One region of the Acidilutibacter cellobiosedens genome, then DNA from elsewhere that is predicted to be linked to it. Evidence: riboswitches for the same ligand, from Rfam matches in the RefSeq annotation. Region 1 holds a riboswitch; the other holds the start of a gene.
The links. Region 1 has a riboswitch for FMN ahead of EQM13_RS01725 (ECF transporter S component). Riboswitches for the same ligand answer to the same signal wherever they lie in the genome.
Positions count from the first base shown of each region.

Region 1 (8,409 bases):
GCTATCATTTATATTATCCTGCGAAAATCCACTCCCGGCCCAAACTCAATAATAAATCTCTTCGTATAAATTCTCCTTTCTATTTATCATTGTCATCTTAAATACAAAGCACATTTTATGCCAGATTTTTAAACTTAAAAAATTTTTGTTAAATCCCTTAATTTTAATGTTTTGAAGCTCTGTTAGAATCGTTGCAATTTATTTTTTATTAATACATACAAAAAAGGAATCTCAAAATGAGACTAAAGTTTCATTTTGAGATTCCTTTTTGTATTAATATAATAAATTCCTATGAATTTGTCTGCAGGTGTAAATATGAAGTCTCATTTTGAGACATCCATAATATCTATTAAAAATATTGTTATATAGATTTGCCTATACTTCTCAAATCAATACTGTACATTTTTATTTTTCTGTAAATAGTAGCCTTACTTATATTTAAATCATTGGCAGCCCTTAAAACATTAAAATTATTAGCTGCAAGAGCCTGCTTTATACTGTCTTTTTCTATATCTTTCAAATTAAAAGAGGGTGATTTCTCAGAACTTTTAATAAATTCGGCATTGTCCTTATAAAATACTGTACTGTTGATCACTTGTCTGTCAGAGGTGTAGTATGCCCGCTGAATAATATTTTTCAATTCCCTCACATTTCCGCTCCAGAAATGATTTTTTAATGTTTCTTCAAAGGATTTGGAAAAATATTTCTGCATACTATTTTCTCTGTTAAGATCCTCTAAAAAATATCTTGCAAGAACTATTATGTCATTTTTTCTATTTCTTAAAGGCGGTATTTTTAAATTAATTACATTGAGCCTGAAATAAAGATCCTGCCTGAAAGAACCCTTTGAAATCTCATCTGCCAAATTTCTGTTGGTTGCAGATATAACTCTGACATCCAAATCCCTTTCATAAAAACTTCCAATTCTCATAATTTTATTGTTATCCAGAACTCTCAAAAGTTTCGGCTGGACCTCCAAAGGAATTTCTCCTATTTCATCCAGAAAAATTGTACCTCCGTTAGCTAATTCAAATTTTCCGGGTTTTCCTCCCCTTACTGCTCCCGTAAAAGAGCCGCTTTCATAGCCGAATAACTCGCTTTCAAACAGTTCCTTTGGAATAGCAGAACAATTAATCGCAATAAAAGGGCCATTTCTTCTATGGCTTTCATTGTGTATGGACTGAGCGTACAGCTCCTTTCCCGTACCACTCTCTCCCTCAATTAGAATGGGACAATTTGTCTTTGATACTTTTTTTGCTGTACTTATAAGCTCCTTCATTTTGCTATCCTCAGTAATTATACTGTTAAAGGTATAATTTGCATTAAAACCTGCTAATTTGCTTACCTCTTTTCTCACATGTTTTGCTTCTCTGATAAAAATTACTGCCGCCGCTACCTCGTCTCCTGCCAAAATAGGAGAAATATTCAAGGAACATTCAACTTTTTTATTTCCGATGGAAATTGTAAAGTCAAAAATACTCATCTTCTCCTTAGCTATAAATATATTATTCTTAATATCAATTAGTTTAAAGACTTTATCAAACTTGGTATTTAATATATCACTTTCCTCCATGTCAAATATATCTTTAACCTTATTGTTAATCCTTATAACTTTTAAATTGCTGTCAACCACCATTATTCCATCCATTATGGAATCAAAGGTAGTATCCACCAGATGATAAGATTCTGATATGGCAAGCTGTTTTTCTATACAATTGGCACTGGAAACCGCTATAGCAAAAGTGTGAGTTTGAACATCCTCTGCTCTGCCTGATATATCAAAGCATCCTATTATTTCTCCCTTGCTGTTATGTATGGGAGCCGCAGAACAGGTCCATCTATGGTGATATTCACAATAATGTTCTGCTCCTATAACCTGCATAGGTTTGTCAATTGCAAGACATGTGCCTATGGCATTAGTCCCTACGCTTTTTTCATCCCACAGAGAACCCTTTACAAAGTTTAAATTATCATGAATATCCTTTATATCATTGTTTATTATCAAATCTATAATAACTCCCTTTTCATCAGTTAAAACAACACTGTAACTTGTACTTTTCACCATTGAGTAAACGTTTTCCAAAATAGGCCGTGTAAGGTTTATCAATTCTGTTTTTCTGGATATACTTTCTTTAAGCCACGCATCCGAAACCCTTGTACCTCTTCCCCACATATAGTTTACTCCCATTTTTTCGCATCTTCTCCATGATTCCAATATAACATTTCTTACATTTTCCGATACTTTCTTTGTTTTTACGTATTCCCTCCAACTCTCCTTCATATTACTAAACATAATATCAACTCCTCTTTATAATTAATAATGTTTAGCATATGTCATTATGTTTTTAAAATTATATCATAATGTATAAGAATATTCAATTTTTAATTCATTATGTCTTCAATAAGTAATGAAGACTTATACCGCAAATATACATGAACTTTATAAAAATTTAATGTTAAAAATACTTTAAATCTGCATTATACAGTTGTAGATTTAATTATTATATCAGAGACAATTTTAAATTACTTATTGAACGTTATACCTAAAATTCTGATTTATTCTTTTAAATTGATGACCAGATGCCTATTCCTTCATTGTATTGGGCATTTATCAAGAAATTTTTTGAATTTTTTTCTTTTAAATCCAAATTAGCATTAATTTCTTTCGGGAATGGGTATAATTGAGATAAAGTACAACACATATTAATTTAGCAGATATCTGTGATTTAATCTAAAACGATTTGTTCCTGTATCACTTAAATCAAAAAAAGAATCGACAAGTCTGTTATAAAGAAAGAAATTAAGAATTAAAAAGGAGGATTTGAAATGTTTAAACAAATAGAATTAAGTTATGGGTTTGGAGCCCTTGAACCACATATTGACAAATTGACAATGATTACACATTATAGTAAGCATCATGCTACTTATACGGCAAATTTAAATGCTGCAGTTGAGAAGGTGCCGGAACTGTCTGGTAAAAGCATTGAAGAAATTTTAAAAAACCTTGATGTTATCGCTGATACCACACTAAGAACTGCAATAAGAAATAATGGCGGAGGGTTTTACAACCATAACCTGTATTTTAGTACAATATCTCCTAATGGCGGAGGAAACCCCAGGGGAGAGCTGGAAAAAAAGATCAAAGAGGACTTCGGCAGTGTAGAAGATATGCGTATGCATCTTTCTGCTGCTGCAATAAGCCGGTTCGGTTCAGGCTGGGCATGGCTTAGTACAGATAAGGATGGAAAGCTTAATGTCAGCTCTTCTCCTAACCAGGATAATCCACTCATAGAGGACAGTAGTTTTATACCGATTCTGGGAATAGATGTGTGGGAACATGCATATTATCTTAAATATAAAAATCTCCGTCCAGACTACGTAAAGGCCTTTTGGAATGTAGTTGATTGGAATGCAGTGAGTAGGCTTTATGACTATGTGATTGCAGGATAAAATACTTTTTAAAAAGAGCTTTCATTGAAACAATGATATATTAAGCCCATTTTACTGAAAGCATATTTTAAGGTAATTAGAGCTTTCCTCTCAGATTCTAAACAAAAACATTTCGAGTTTTTATTTAAATAAACTCGAAATGTTTTCGTTTTATATTATAGATTAAGAATTTTACAAATTCTATAATATTAAGTTTAAATTATATTTTAAGTTTATTTTCTCAGTCTGTAAAATTATAAACTATAAATTATCAATTATTAATTCAAAAAATATCACCTTGAATTTTTATTATTAAATAAAAACAATGTACTAATCCTTTAGCAAAGGAGATATTCTCTTATATAGCAAAAATGTTACCAAGGCATTTACAGTTCCTTTTAATAAATTAAATGGCACCACTGTATATATAATCATTGTTTTTAAATCCACAACCCGAGAGCTTATGGCACTGCCCATTTCAATTATCTTTTCTATAGGAATCATTACTTTGCCATACAACGGAAATATAATATAATAATTGCTTAATGAAGCCAATAGAGTCATAAACAAAATTCCGACAACCAAACTCAAGATAGCTCTATGAATTGTTTTGCTTTTACGGTATATAATTGATGATGCTAAAACAAAAGATGAACCGATAATAAAGTTGGTAAGCTCTCCAATACCTCCGGTAGTACTACCTTCTATTAGCATGTTCAACAAATTTTTTAATAGTGATACGATTACACCAGAAATTGGACCCATAGCAAATCCTGATATTAAAACAGGCACATCGCTTATATCAAGTTTCATAAAACCTGGAGCCATAAACACTACCGGAACCTTAAAAAACATTAAACCTACGGCTACTGCAGCCAACATGGCAATTCTGACAATATTCTTAGTATTTACATTCATCCTTGTTTTTTTATAACTTCTCATATAAATCCCTCCAAAATAATATTTTTGTCAGGGCATAAAAATACCCCAAATCTTTGGGGCATATAAAATAGCTCTTAATTTAAGCCATCTTCTTCCATTCAGACTATAACTGCCGGTTTCGGAATTTCACCGAATCAGCCGTAAAAACGGTTCGCGGACTGTCACCGCCGGTGAGGAATTTCACCCCGCCCTGAAGATTTCTTTACATATATATTATATTAAGTTAATAAAAAAAACAATAGAATAATTCTAATTTCCGGAGTGTTGCTAAAGTTTATACTTCCAGTATATCTAAAGCTTTAGATATAATATTTTCCTCCGTTAATCCATACTTTTCATACAATTCATCAGACTTTCCCGATTCTCCGAAGGTATCGTCTACGCTAACCGGCTTTATATTACACGGATATTTATCCACAACCACTTCCGATATAGCACTATACAGACCACCATATTTAAAATGGTCTTCTGCTACAACTATGCCTTTAATTTTCTTTGCGTCTGCAAAATTAGTTCTATATCTAAAGGTTTTATTGTCGGCATTTCTATGACTTTCGTGCTTATTCCCTTTATATTCAGCTTTTCTGATGCAAAGGGCTATTTTCTTTAACTGTGTTAATTTCTCTTTATTCATTGCAACCTCCTGTATTTAAATAAAAGGTAGAAAAATCTACCTTTTATTTTATAAACAACTTCACAATATTGCCTAATATAATACCTACTACTCCAAAATCAGCATCACTAAAAGTAGTGTTGGCAAATCCTAAATTTCCCAATACCGGCATCAACAATACCGGCAAGAATGTTATCAGAAGTCCATGAGCAAAAGAGCCCCAGAAAGCCCCTCTTTTACCTCCTGTTGCGTTACCGAATACTCCAGCCGTTGCGCCACAGAAAAAATGAGGAACGACTCCAGGCAATATTATTGTAGTTTTTAATCCAATCAATATTAACATTCCAACTATACCACCTAAAAAGCTCGATAGGAATCCGATTAATACCGCATTAGACGCATACGGGAATACTACAGGGCAATCCAATGCCGGTTTTGCATCAGGTACCAATTTTTCCGATATACCTCTAAATGCAGGTACTATCTCCGCCAATATTAGCCTTACACCCTGAAGTATTATATATACTCCTCCTGCAAAGGTTATAGCCTGTAGTACGGCAAATAAAATGTAGTTTTGTCCCCCGCTCAATGTATTTATAAATTTATGCCCAGAAGCAATAGCAACTATGATATACAGTACGCCCATTACTAAAGATATGGCTACGGAACTGTCACGCATGAAACCAAGCTTTTGAGAAAATTCCATTTCCTCTGTGGATTTGGAATTCTTACCTAACACCTTTCCTACCCAAGCAGATAGTACGTATCCAACGGTACCAAAATGTCCAAAGGCTACATCATCAGTACCGGTAATCTTTCGCATAGTCGGCTGAGCAATTGCAGGGAAAAACGCCATAACAAATCCAAGTATTATTGAACCTACTATTATAAGGGTAACTCCTTCTAAACCTCCGACTACAAGAATCACGGATATCATAGCTGCCATATATAATGTATGATGTCCGGTTAAAAATATATATTTAAGTTTTGTATATCTGGCTATAAGTATATTAGCTAACATCCCAAAGGCCATTATCAGAGCTGTACTGGTCCCATAGGTCTCTAAAGCCAAAGCTACTACAGCTTCATTGTGAGGCACTACCCCCTGTACATTAAAGGCCTCTTGAAATATAGTTCCAAAATAACCTAAGGATTTTTCGGCAATTCCTGCTCCTCCGCTTAGTACTAAGAATCCTAAGACCGTTTTAATTGTCCCCTTCAATGTATCAGAAGCTGATTTCTTCTGTAATATTAAACCAATAAGTGCTATTAGTCCAACCAAAATTGCAGGCACACTTAATATGTCCAAAATCAGTTTTAACATTAAATAACCCCCTTTGTTATATTTTTTACTAAATCATGCCTTTCCCTTTTAACATTAACGTCAATTTATCCCTCAGTTCATTCATATCAATCATATTATTTAATAAGATGGTATCTCCGAGAGGTTTCAAATTGTTGGCTATATCCCTTGTACCAACAAATATATCTGCACCGGATGCAGAAGCAGATGACAAATCAGAATGGCTCACTTCTATACCCTTTATCCCTAATTCATTTAGTACTTTTTTGATATTCATCTCTATCATAAAGCTGCTGCCAAGACCTGTACTGCAACATACTAAAATCTTCTTCATGTTTTCACCTCCTTCCGAATTTCTTATAAATCTGTTACTTTGAATATTTGTAGATTATATCCAATACATCATCCTTCGTTGTTGAAGATATAATTTTATTAATGTCATTATCATTCATGAATAATTCCATCAATTGAGATAAAGCCTCCAAGTGGCTTTTATTATCTATTGCGCCGAAAGTAATTATGAGTTTTACCGGGTCATTAGTTTTATTGCCGAAATTTATTCCTTCTTTTAAAGTAGTCAAACTCATACATAGCTGATTAACTCCGTCCTCCGGTCGAGCATGAGCTAAGACGATTCCGGGGCCTATTACCATATAAGGTCCATTTTCTTTAAAGCTTTCAAATATCGCTTCAGTATAACTTTCTTCAATAAATCCTTTATCAATCAAATTTTGAGTTCCCTTTCTTATAGCCTCCTTCCAATCTTTACATTCAACCTTTAGTTCGATTACATCCCTTTTAAGCAGATCTTTTAACATAAAAGTTCCCCTTTCATAAAGTATAGATTTTCTATATTACTTTATCTCGTACAAAAGTTCATATTAGATGAAGAACAATATATTCCATATCTTTTTCAGATACAGTTATGATGAACTTTTTCTCAATTCTCTCTACAACTTTCCTGGATATTTTATATTCCTCTGTATTCTGAATATATTCATAATTTATATTGAAAATGTATATTTCCCCCTTTAACTGCATTCTTTTTATCATTATTGAGATATGTATCATTAAACCGGTATATGCCTTGCCACTAACTTTTCTGTTTAAATTATTTTCTGTATAATTTTTTAGTCTGATTTTTATGATAATAAGCATTACCTGTACAAACTAATGTACATATACCAGTACCAATTAAAACGATTAAATAGTTAATTGATAAAAAAATAAACAGAGAGCACTGAAAAAATATTTTTTCAGTGCTCTCTATTTATCCCTTACATATAAAGTTTTGATTTCAGTTCTGCATTTTTATGTATTCATCATAATTATGCAGCAGCTTGACTTTTAATCTTTTTCACAAAATGTCTGTAATAAAATATAAATAAAACAGATGTCACAATCCAACTAAGAGGATAACTAAAAACAACGGTCTTAATATCCGGCTTGATCGGAACTGCACAAAATATCCAAACAATCCTCAGCCCGCAAACTCCAAGACAAGTAATGAGCATCGGAACTAATGAATTCCCCATTCCACGCAAGGCACCGGACAATATTTCTATAAATACAAATGTAAAATAAGTCGGCACCAAAAATCTTAAAATTTCCATCCCCTTTTCAATGACTGCTGTATCTGCCGTAAACATCAAATATATATATTGCCCGGCAAAATACAGCACCATACTTAAAATAACGGCTGAAAGCATACACATACTCAAACATTGGCGGACTCCTTTTTTAACACGGTCCATCTTTTCAGCCCCGTAATTCTGTCCCACAAAGGTTGTTATTGATACTCCAAATGCACCCATCATCATCCAAAATAATCCGTCAATTTTACTGAATGCCGTCCATGCAGCCACAGTATCAGTACCAAATGAATTTATGCATACTTGAATAGCCATATTTGCTATACTGTACATAACTGACTGCAATCCTGCCGGTAAACCTATTTTAAAAATTTGATCAAGTTTATCTCCATGTATCTTTATATTGTTAAATTGAATTTGATAGGATTCATCTGTTTTTGACAAGGCCAAAAGTATCAGCACAGCACTTACGCACTGTGACAAAACAGTAGCTATTGCAACACCATGAACTCCCCATCCAAATACTATAA
Region 1 covers NZ_CP035282.1:345,297-353,705, reverse strand. The annotation lists partial or broken gene EQM13_RS18970 (Lin0512 family protein) at 1-18, opposite strand, end outside; gene EQM13_RS01735 (sigma-54-dependent Fis family transcriptional regulator) at 362-2,293, opposite strand; gene EQM13_RS01730 (superoxide dismutase) at 2,827-3,450, shown strand; gene EQM13_RS01725 (ECF transporter S component) at 3,760-4,371, opposite strand; FMN riboswitch at 4,454-4,573, opposite strand; gene EQM13_RS18425 (transketolase C-terminal domain-containing protein) at 4,646-5,005, opposite strand; gene EQM13_RS01715 (PTS ascorbate transporter subunit IIC) at 5,049-6,308, opposite strand; gene EQM13_RS01710 (PTS sugar transporter subunit IIB) at 6,337-6,621, opposite strand; gene EQM13_RS01705 (PTS sugar transporter subunit IIA) at 6,656-7,105, opposite strand; gene EQM13_RS01700 (PRD domain-containing protein) at 7,164-7,445, opposite strand; gene EQM13_RS01695 (MATE family efflux transporter) at 7,616-8,409, opposite strand, start outside.

Region 2 (8,409 bases), 450 kb from region 1:
CTCTTGATCCGACAAAACTTACTATTTCTTGTAGAGAAATGGGGATAACCGGGAATAAATTGGAAAGAATATTAGCGGAAAAATACCATATTCAACTGGAGCTTTCAAATTTGTTCAACGCCTTAGCTGTAGGAAGTTTTGGGGATTCAAAGGAAGGTTTTGATGCATTGATTTCCGCTTTAAAAGAAATTAGCGATGAATACAAGGATTTACCTAAGGAGAACAGAAGAATGCTGGATATACCAGACATTCCTAAACAGATAGTTGCTCCGAGAGAAGCTTTTATGGGAGATAAGACTCCGCTGCCATTACGTGAAAGTATAGGCTGTATAAGCGGGGAATTCTTAATGGCTTATCCTCCTGGGATACCGGTACTTTGCCCAGGAGAAGTGATAACACCTGATATTATAGACTATGTAGAGGATATGAAAGATGCCGGACTTTATGTACAGGGAACGGAAGATCCGGATGTTAATTATATAAGAATATTGAATGTTTGATATTGACACTGATTATAATTGGATATATAATGTTTCTTGAATTGGATATTAGTCTTCAGGGCAAGGTGTGAGTCCTTACCGGTGGTTACAGCCCACGCGCCGAAATTTTTTGGCTGACTTGGTGAAAGTCCGAGGCCGACAGTTAGAGTCTGGATGGAAGAAGATCAATTTTATCTAATATTTTAATTAGATTTATTTACCCTGAGGATTTATCTTCAGGGTTTTTTAAATTCCTGAAGAAATATAAATCTATGGAGGAATTTAATTATGGAGATTAAAAAACAAAAAATCAATACGAAGGTTTTAGTAAAAGTCGGGATACTATCGGCGATTTCTTTTTTGTTAATGATAGCGGAATTCCCCTTGTGGTTTGCGCCTGGATTTTTGAAAATGGATCTAAGTGAAATTCCTGCTTTGTTGGGAGCCTTTGCTCTGGGTCCTGTGGCAGGAATCCTGATAGAATTTATGAAGAATGTCCTATTTATTGCTATCAGAGGAAGTAACAGCATGATGGTAGGAGAAATTGCAAATTTTATGGTAGGGAGTATATTTGTTTATATATCCGGAATCGTATATGTTAAAAATAAAAGTAGAAAGAATGCAATAATAGGCATGATTTTGGGGACAATAGCTATGACTGTTTTTATGTCCATAGCAAATTATTATGTGATGATACCTTTCTATGCTAAATTATATGGAATGAATTTAGATAGTATTGTATCTATGGGCACCGCATTAAATAGCAACATAACCGATTTTAAATCTCTTATTGCATATTCTATAGTTCCCTTTAATTTATTCAAAGGGGCTGTAGTTACACTTATAACTGTACTCTTGTATAAACGAGTGTCGCCGATACTTCATAAATAGGTGGCTTAGAAAATAATGGAGATATTAAAACTATCTCTATTATTTTTTTTATATAGCTTAAAAAAATAGTTAATGTTATAATTATTATGGTTTATTATAGTAGAAAGGCTGGTATTATGATTAAATATATATCACATGATTTGAAGGATACAGAAAAATTAGGGTTAAAATTAGGTAAGATACTTAAAAAGGGAGATTTTATAAATCTTTCCGGAGACTTGGGGACAGGAAAAACAACTTTAACTAAAAGTATAGGTAAAGGTCTTGGAGTATCAGAGTATATTACAAGCCCTACTTTTAATTTAATTAATGAGTATAATGGAAGACTTCGATTATACCATTTTGATGTATACAGGCTTAAAAGTCCTGAAGAAATGTTTGATCTTGGATATGAAGAATATTTTTATTCCGATGGAGTCACCATAATAGAATGGGGAAATAATATAGTAGATATGCTCCCTAAAGAAAGGCTTGATATATATATGGATGTAGGAATAAATGATAATGAAAGAAAAATATTTATTAACGGGAAAGGGAAAAGGTATATTGAAATGGAAGAGGAGCTGAAAAGAATTGAAAATATTATCTATTGATACATCCACTGTAGTAGCTACTTGTGCTATATTAGATGAAGAAAAAGTATTGGGAGAGTTTTCTTTAAATCAGCAAGTAACCCATTCTGAAAATCTTATTCCTATGATTAAAGAAATGATGGATGGTTTGAATTTAAATATTAAGGATATAGATTTTTTTGCAGGTGCGGTAGGACCAGGTTCCTTTACCGGGATTAGAATAGGAATTGCAACTATTAAGGGCTTTGCTCATGTGACGAAAAAAAAAGTAATAGGAGTATCCACTTTAGAAGGCTTGGCCTTTAATGTTCCCTATGCAAAGATAATTATTCCGATGATAGATGGAAGAAGAAACAGGGTATATACAGGTATATATGGTTGGGAAAAGGGTAAACTTTTAAGTATGGGAAATGAAACAATTATAGATATTGATGATTTTTTAAGAAATCTTGATATAGGTTTTGAAAAAATAGTTTTTAATGGAGATGGTGCTTTAAAATATAAAGAAAAAATAATGAATATACTTAAGGAGAGAGCAATTTTTTCTCCAATAAATTTGAATATGCCGAGAGCTTCCGGAATAGGAGAATTGGCAATGGTTAAAATAAATGAAGGAAAAGCGGTTGATTGTTATAGTTTAGTTCCTAAATATTTAAGAGAAGCTCAGGCTCAAATGGATCTTATTAAAAGAGGGTATTGAATGATATGGATATAAAGGTTAGAAATATGGAAGAGAAGGATATAGACAGTGTACTGAAAATAGAAAAAGAGTCTTTTTCTGTTCCTTGGTCAAGAGATTCTTTTGTTTTGGAAGTTACAAAGAATATGCTTGCAAAGTATATAGTAGCTGAATTAGATGGAAAAACAGTAGGGTATGGAGGAATATGGCTTATAATAGATGAAGGACATGTGACAAATATAGCCGTTGCTAAGGATTACAGAGGATTGGGAATAGGGAATAAAATAGTAGAAGGTATTATAAAAATATGTGCAGACAGAAATATAAGATCAATAACTTTGGAAGTGAGAAAATCTAATAATATAGCGCAAAATTTATATAAAAAATACGGATTTAAAGGTTATGGCATTCGTTCCAGATATTATTCAGATAATAATGAAGATGCGATAATAATGTGGAAAAGCATAGAAGATTAATTAGAGGTGAAGAAATGACAAAAGATATTATTACATTATCCATAGAAACGTCATGTGACGAAACGTCATGTGCAGTTGTTAAAAATGGTAGGGAAGTTCTTTCCAATATCATATCATCCCAGATAGAAATTCATAGACCTTTTGGGGGAGTAGTACCGGAGATTGCATCAAGAAAACATATTGAAAATATAGATATTATTGTAGAAGAAGCGTTAAATGAAGCCAGAATCGGTTTTGAAGATGTGGATTTAGTTGGAGTGACTAAAGGTCCGGGGCTTGTAGGAGCATTGCTTGTAGGCATATCAAGTGCAAAAGCAGTAGCATATGCGTTGGACAAACCTTTCATAGGTGTTAATCATATAGAAGGGCATATATGTGCTAACTATATCGAACATAAGGATTTAGAGCCTCCTTTTACTTGTTTGGTAGTCTCGGGAGGGCACACTTATTTGGCTCAGGCCGATTCTTATACGGAATATGAAATAGTAGGAAGAACAAGAGATGATGCTGCCGGAGAAGCGTTCGACAAAGTGGCAAGAGCATTGGGCCTTGATTATCCAGGAGGACCTTTAATAGATAAATTTGCAATGAAAGGGGATAAAGCTGCTTGTGATTTTCCGAGAGTTTATTTAGATGATAAAACTTATGATTTTAGTTTTAGCGGATTAAAAACAGCAGTACTTAATTATTTACACCATAAAGAGCAACTTGAGGAAGAAATAGTAATTGAAGATGTGGCCGCAAGTTTTCAGCAAGCTGTAATTGAAGTCCTTGTGAAAAAATCCATAAGATTAGCAAAGGAAAGAAAAAGTTCAACTATAGTTATGGCAGGGGGAGTGGCAGCTAATGAAGGCCTCAGAAGTTTGATGGGAAAAAGATGTAAAGAAGAGGGAATAGAATTGAAATATCCTTCTAAAATATTGTGTACAGATAATGGTGCAATGATAGGATCTGCTGCATATTTTAATTATATTGAGGGACATTTGTCTCCTTTAGATATGAACGTAGTTCCGAATTTGGAATTGGGATATAAATAATCAACAAAAAAATGCGTTTTTTCCACATAGTTTGACAAAAAAAATTTTACTTACTGTGGACAATGTGGAAATGATAAAAATATATTTATTTTAACCAAAAATAATTGTGGATAATGTTGTGGATAATGTGAATAACTTGTGGATTATTTGGGGAAAATATATTTTTATTTTATTCCTCTGTTAAATTTATCAATTGTTCATATAATTTTTCTGATTTTAGTTTTGCAGCTTCTCTTGCTTTAGTTAATTCTACAATTTTGTTGGGGTTTTCATATATTTCAACTTTACACATCTCTTGATCTATTAGATTGATTTTTTCTTCCTCATTGCTAATCATCTCTTCAATTTGCAGGAGCTGACACTTTTTTTCTCTTTCTCTTTCTTTTTTTCCTCTTTCTTTTTTCCTTTGGATTTTAATTTGTGTTTTGTTGATAATATTATATTTGTCCTCATCAGTGTTTTTTTCTTTTTTCTTTTGAATATAGTAATCAAAGTTTCCTAAATATTCGGCAATGCCTTTTTCGGATAATTGCAATATTTTGTTGACGGTTTTATTTAGAAAATATCTGTCATGGGATATAACAAACAAAGTTCCTTCATAATTTATTAATGCTTCTTCCAAAACTTCCTTTGAATCAATATCCAAATGATTTGTAGGCTCGTCCATCATCAAGAAGTTGGATTTAGATAACATAAGTTTTAATATTGCCAATCTGCTTCTTTCTCCCCCGCTTAATTCGTTGATTTCTTTAAAAATATCGTCCCCTATAAATAAGAATTGACCTAAGAGAGTTCTTATCTGCCAATGATCTAAATCCGGATGTTCATCCCATATTTCATCTATTATACTTTTTTCTGTATTTAATTTTTGTTGTTCTTGATCAAAATAACCGATATTTACATGATGTCCAAGAATGATTTCTCCTTCGTCGTGGGGAATTTCTCCAAGGATTGTTTTAAATAAGGTGGTTTTCCCGACTCCGTTGGGACCGATAAGGCCTACCTTTTCTCCTCTGTAAACATTAAAGTTTATATTTTCAAAGATAACATTTTCGCTAAAAGATTTTTTTAAATTCTCTACTTTTAGCACTTCTCTTCCGCTAATTATCTTCGGCACAAAAGTAATCCTTGCTTTTTTTGCATCTGTTTTGGGTTTAGGCATTTTTTTAATTTTCTCTAATATTTTTTGTCTGCTTTGAGCCTGCCTTATATATCTTTTTCCTCCATAACTCATAAATCTCCGTATAATTTCTTCCTGCCTTTCTATTTCCTTTTTCTGATCTTCATAATTCTTTTTAAGCAGTTCTAAATCCTTAATTCTTTTTTTCATAAATTCCGTATAATTACCCTTATAAATATCTATCTTTAAGTTTTCAAGAAGAAATATTTTATCTATCACATTATCAAGAAAATATCTATCATGAGATATGATGAGAGCAGCGCCTTTATATTCCTTTAGAAATTTTTCCAACCAATCTATCGCTTCTATATCCAAATGATTGGTCGGTTCATCTAATAATAAAATATCAGGTTTTTCAAGGAGAAGTTTAGCAAGGGAAAGCCTTGCCTTTTGTCCTCCGCTTAATTTATTGACCTCTTTATCCATATCTTCATGGGAAAATCCCAGCCCGTCTAAAACTCTTCGGATTTCATTTTTAAAGCCATAGCCATTGTGATTTGAGAATTCTTCCAACAAAAAAGAATATTCTTCCATTAATTTATGAAGATAATTTGACTCCTTATTTTGGCTATTATTACTTATTTCTTCTTCCATCATTCTTAATTTTTTTTCTGTCTGAATTAAATCTTCAAATACACTGCTGCATTCATCAAATAATGTTTTATTGCTATTAATATTTATATTTTGTTTTAAATATCCTATTCTTAAACCCTTCTGAATATATATATCTCCTATATCTTTGGAAGTTTCACCGGACAATATATTAAAAAGAGTAGATTTACCGGAACCATTAAGCCCGACTATTCCTATTTTTTCTCCGTCTTCTACTGTAAATGTGATATTTTCAAGGACTTTTTTAATACCATAAGTTTTTTGTATATCTTTACAGGATAATACTATCATATGAATTCCTCCTACCTTATTACTATATATTATTTTATCAAAAAAAAACAGCCCATAAACAGGGCTATTTGAGGTCTAATTCCATTGCCATACTGGAAAGTACTTTATCAACTAAATCAATATCGCATTTTTCATCTGAAGTAAAATGAGCACAATTTTTACAGCTTTTAATCTCTCCTCCAAAAGCATCGACAGAAGACTGAAAGGAAGGATTTTCATTTTGTCTATATTCATCACAATAGAGTGCAACTTTTTGCAATTGTTCATTATTTGCCATTTAAATACTCCTTTCATAATCGTATATTTTAAAATTATTATTTCTATTATATAAACAAAATATGCATAACACGCGGGGACGGTTCTTTTGTGCTGCAGCACAAAAGAACCGTCCCCGCGTGTTGCAAGGATTTTTGATGGAATGAGGATTAGAAGTTTGACATATAAATAACAAGATGCTATAATATTTATAAATTGGTATAAAAAGAATTATAAGAGAGGGATCTGTATGGGTAATAAAGTATCAATTACGGTAATTAGAAGACTTCCAAAATATTATAGATATTTAGGTGAATTATTAAATAAAGGAATTGCAAGAATATCATCTCAAGAATTAAGTACTTTAACAGGTTTTACAGCATCCCAAATTAGACAGGATTTAAATAATTTTGGCGGATTTGGGCAACAAGGCTATGGATACAATGTTAGTGAACTTTATAGGGAACTCGGAAAAATATTAGGGTTGGATAAAGTTTATAACGCAGTAATAGCGGGAGCCGGAAATTTAGGCCAGGCAGTGGCAAACTATAGAGGATTTGAGGATGCTGGGTTTAAGGTATTATCATTATTTGATAAAAACCCTAAAATTATAGGTTTAAAAATAAGAGATATTGAAATAAGAGATGTAGATCTGATGGAGAATTTTATCAAGGAAAATAATGTGGAAATAGGTATAATAACTACTCCTAAGGAGAATGCACAGGATATTGCAAATACCTATGCAAAGAGTGGATTGAGAGGAATCTGGAATTTTGCACCTGCAGATTTGAAAGTACCGGAAAATATTGTTGTAGAAAATGTTCATTTGAATGAAAGTTTGTTTATACTTTCATATTTTTTGAAAAGAAATTTAGGCGGAAATTCTCATTAATTTAGGCATTTTAAATAGTAACTATATATAGTAGTTTATTATTTTTTGCAATTTTGACATTTAAGGAGATAATAGACAGAAAAATGGTTTAAGAAGGTAAAAATAAAAGATAAAATTTTCACAAACACTATAGCAGTTAATTTATAAATAAATTATAATATGACTTGATAATATAAGGAGGGAAAATAATATGGATTTCACTTTGACTAAAGAGCAAGAAATGGTAAGAAATGTGATGAAAGAATTTGCAGAAAATGAAGTTAAACCTCTTGCGGCAGAGATTGATGAGACGGAAAGATTTCCGAGAGAAACTGTGGAAAAAATGGCTAAGTATAATATGTTAGGGATACCTTTTCCACAACAATATGGAGGAGCCGGCGGAGATGAAATTGCTTATGCAATAGCAGTCGAAGAAATTTCAAGGGTGTGTGCGACTACAGGGGTTATACTTTCAGCCCATACATCATTAGGTTGTTGGCCAATATATAAATATGGTACAGAAGAGCAAAAACAAAAATACTTAGTTCCATTAGTAAAAGGAGAAAAGCTGGGAGCCTTTGGTCTGACCGAACCCGGAGCTGGTACTGATGCAGCAGGACAACAGACGACGGCTGTGCTGGATGGAGATAATTATATAGTCAACGGTTCTAAAATATTTATAACTAATGGCGGACAAGCGGACGTTTATATAATATTTGCAATGACTGATAAATCTCAAGGGACAAGAGGAATAAGTTCCTTTATAGTGGAAAAAGATTTTCCAGGATTTAGTATTGGTAAAATTGAAGATAAAATGGGTATCAGAGGTTCTTCTACTGCCGAACTTATTTTTCAAGATTGTATAGTACCAAAGGAAAATTTACTTGGAAAAGAAGGAAAAGGGTTTGGAATTGCTATGTCTACATTAGATGGAGGCAGAATAGGTATCGCTGCTCAGGCTCTTGGTATTGCTCAAGGAGCATTAGATGAAACGGTTAAATATGTTAAAGAAAGAGAACAATTTGGAAGACCCTTGTCTAAGTTTCAAGGACTTCAATGGATAATA
Region 2 covers NZ_CP035282.1:798,859-807,267, forward strand. The annotation lists gene EQM13_RS03775 (aminotransferase class I/II-fold pyridoxal phosphate-dependent enzyme) at 1-500, shown strand, start outside; FMN riboswitch at 548-669, shown strand; gene EQM13_RS03780 (ECF transporter S component) at 768-1,370, shown strand; gene tsaE (tRNA (adenosine(37)-N6)-threonylcarbamoyltransferase complex ATPase subunit type 1 TsaE) at 1,487-1,963, shown strand; gene tsaB (tRNA (adenosine(37)-N6)-threonylcarbamoyltransferase complex dimerization subunit type 1 TsaB) at 1,944-2,642, shown strand; gene rimI (ribosomal protein S18-alanine N-acetyltransferase) at 2,648-3,097, shown strand; gene tsaD (tRNA (adenosine(37)-N6)-threonylcarbamoyltransferase complex transferase subunit TsaD) at 3,112-4,134, shown strand; gene EQM13_RS03800 (ABC-F family ATP-binding cassette domain-containing protein) at 4,304-6,217, opposite strand; gene EQM13_RS03805 (hypothetical protein) at 6,282-6,494, opposite strand; gene EQM13_RS03810 (redox-sensing transcriptional repressor Rex) at 6,723-7,364, shown strand; gene EQM13_RS03815 (acyl-CoA dehydrogenase) at 7,555-8,409, shown strand, end outside.
Region 2: another riboswitch for FMN. It lies ahead of EQM13_RS03780 (ECF transporter S component); the one in region 1 lies ahead of EQM13_RS01725 (ECF transporter S component).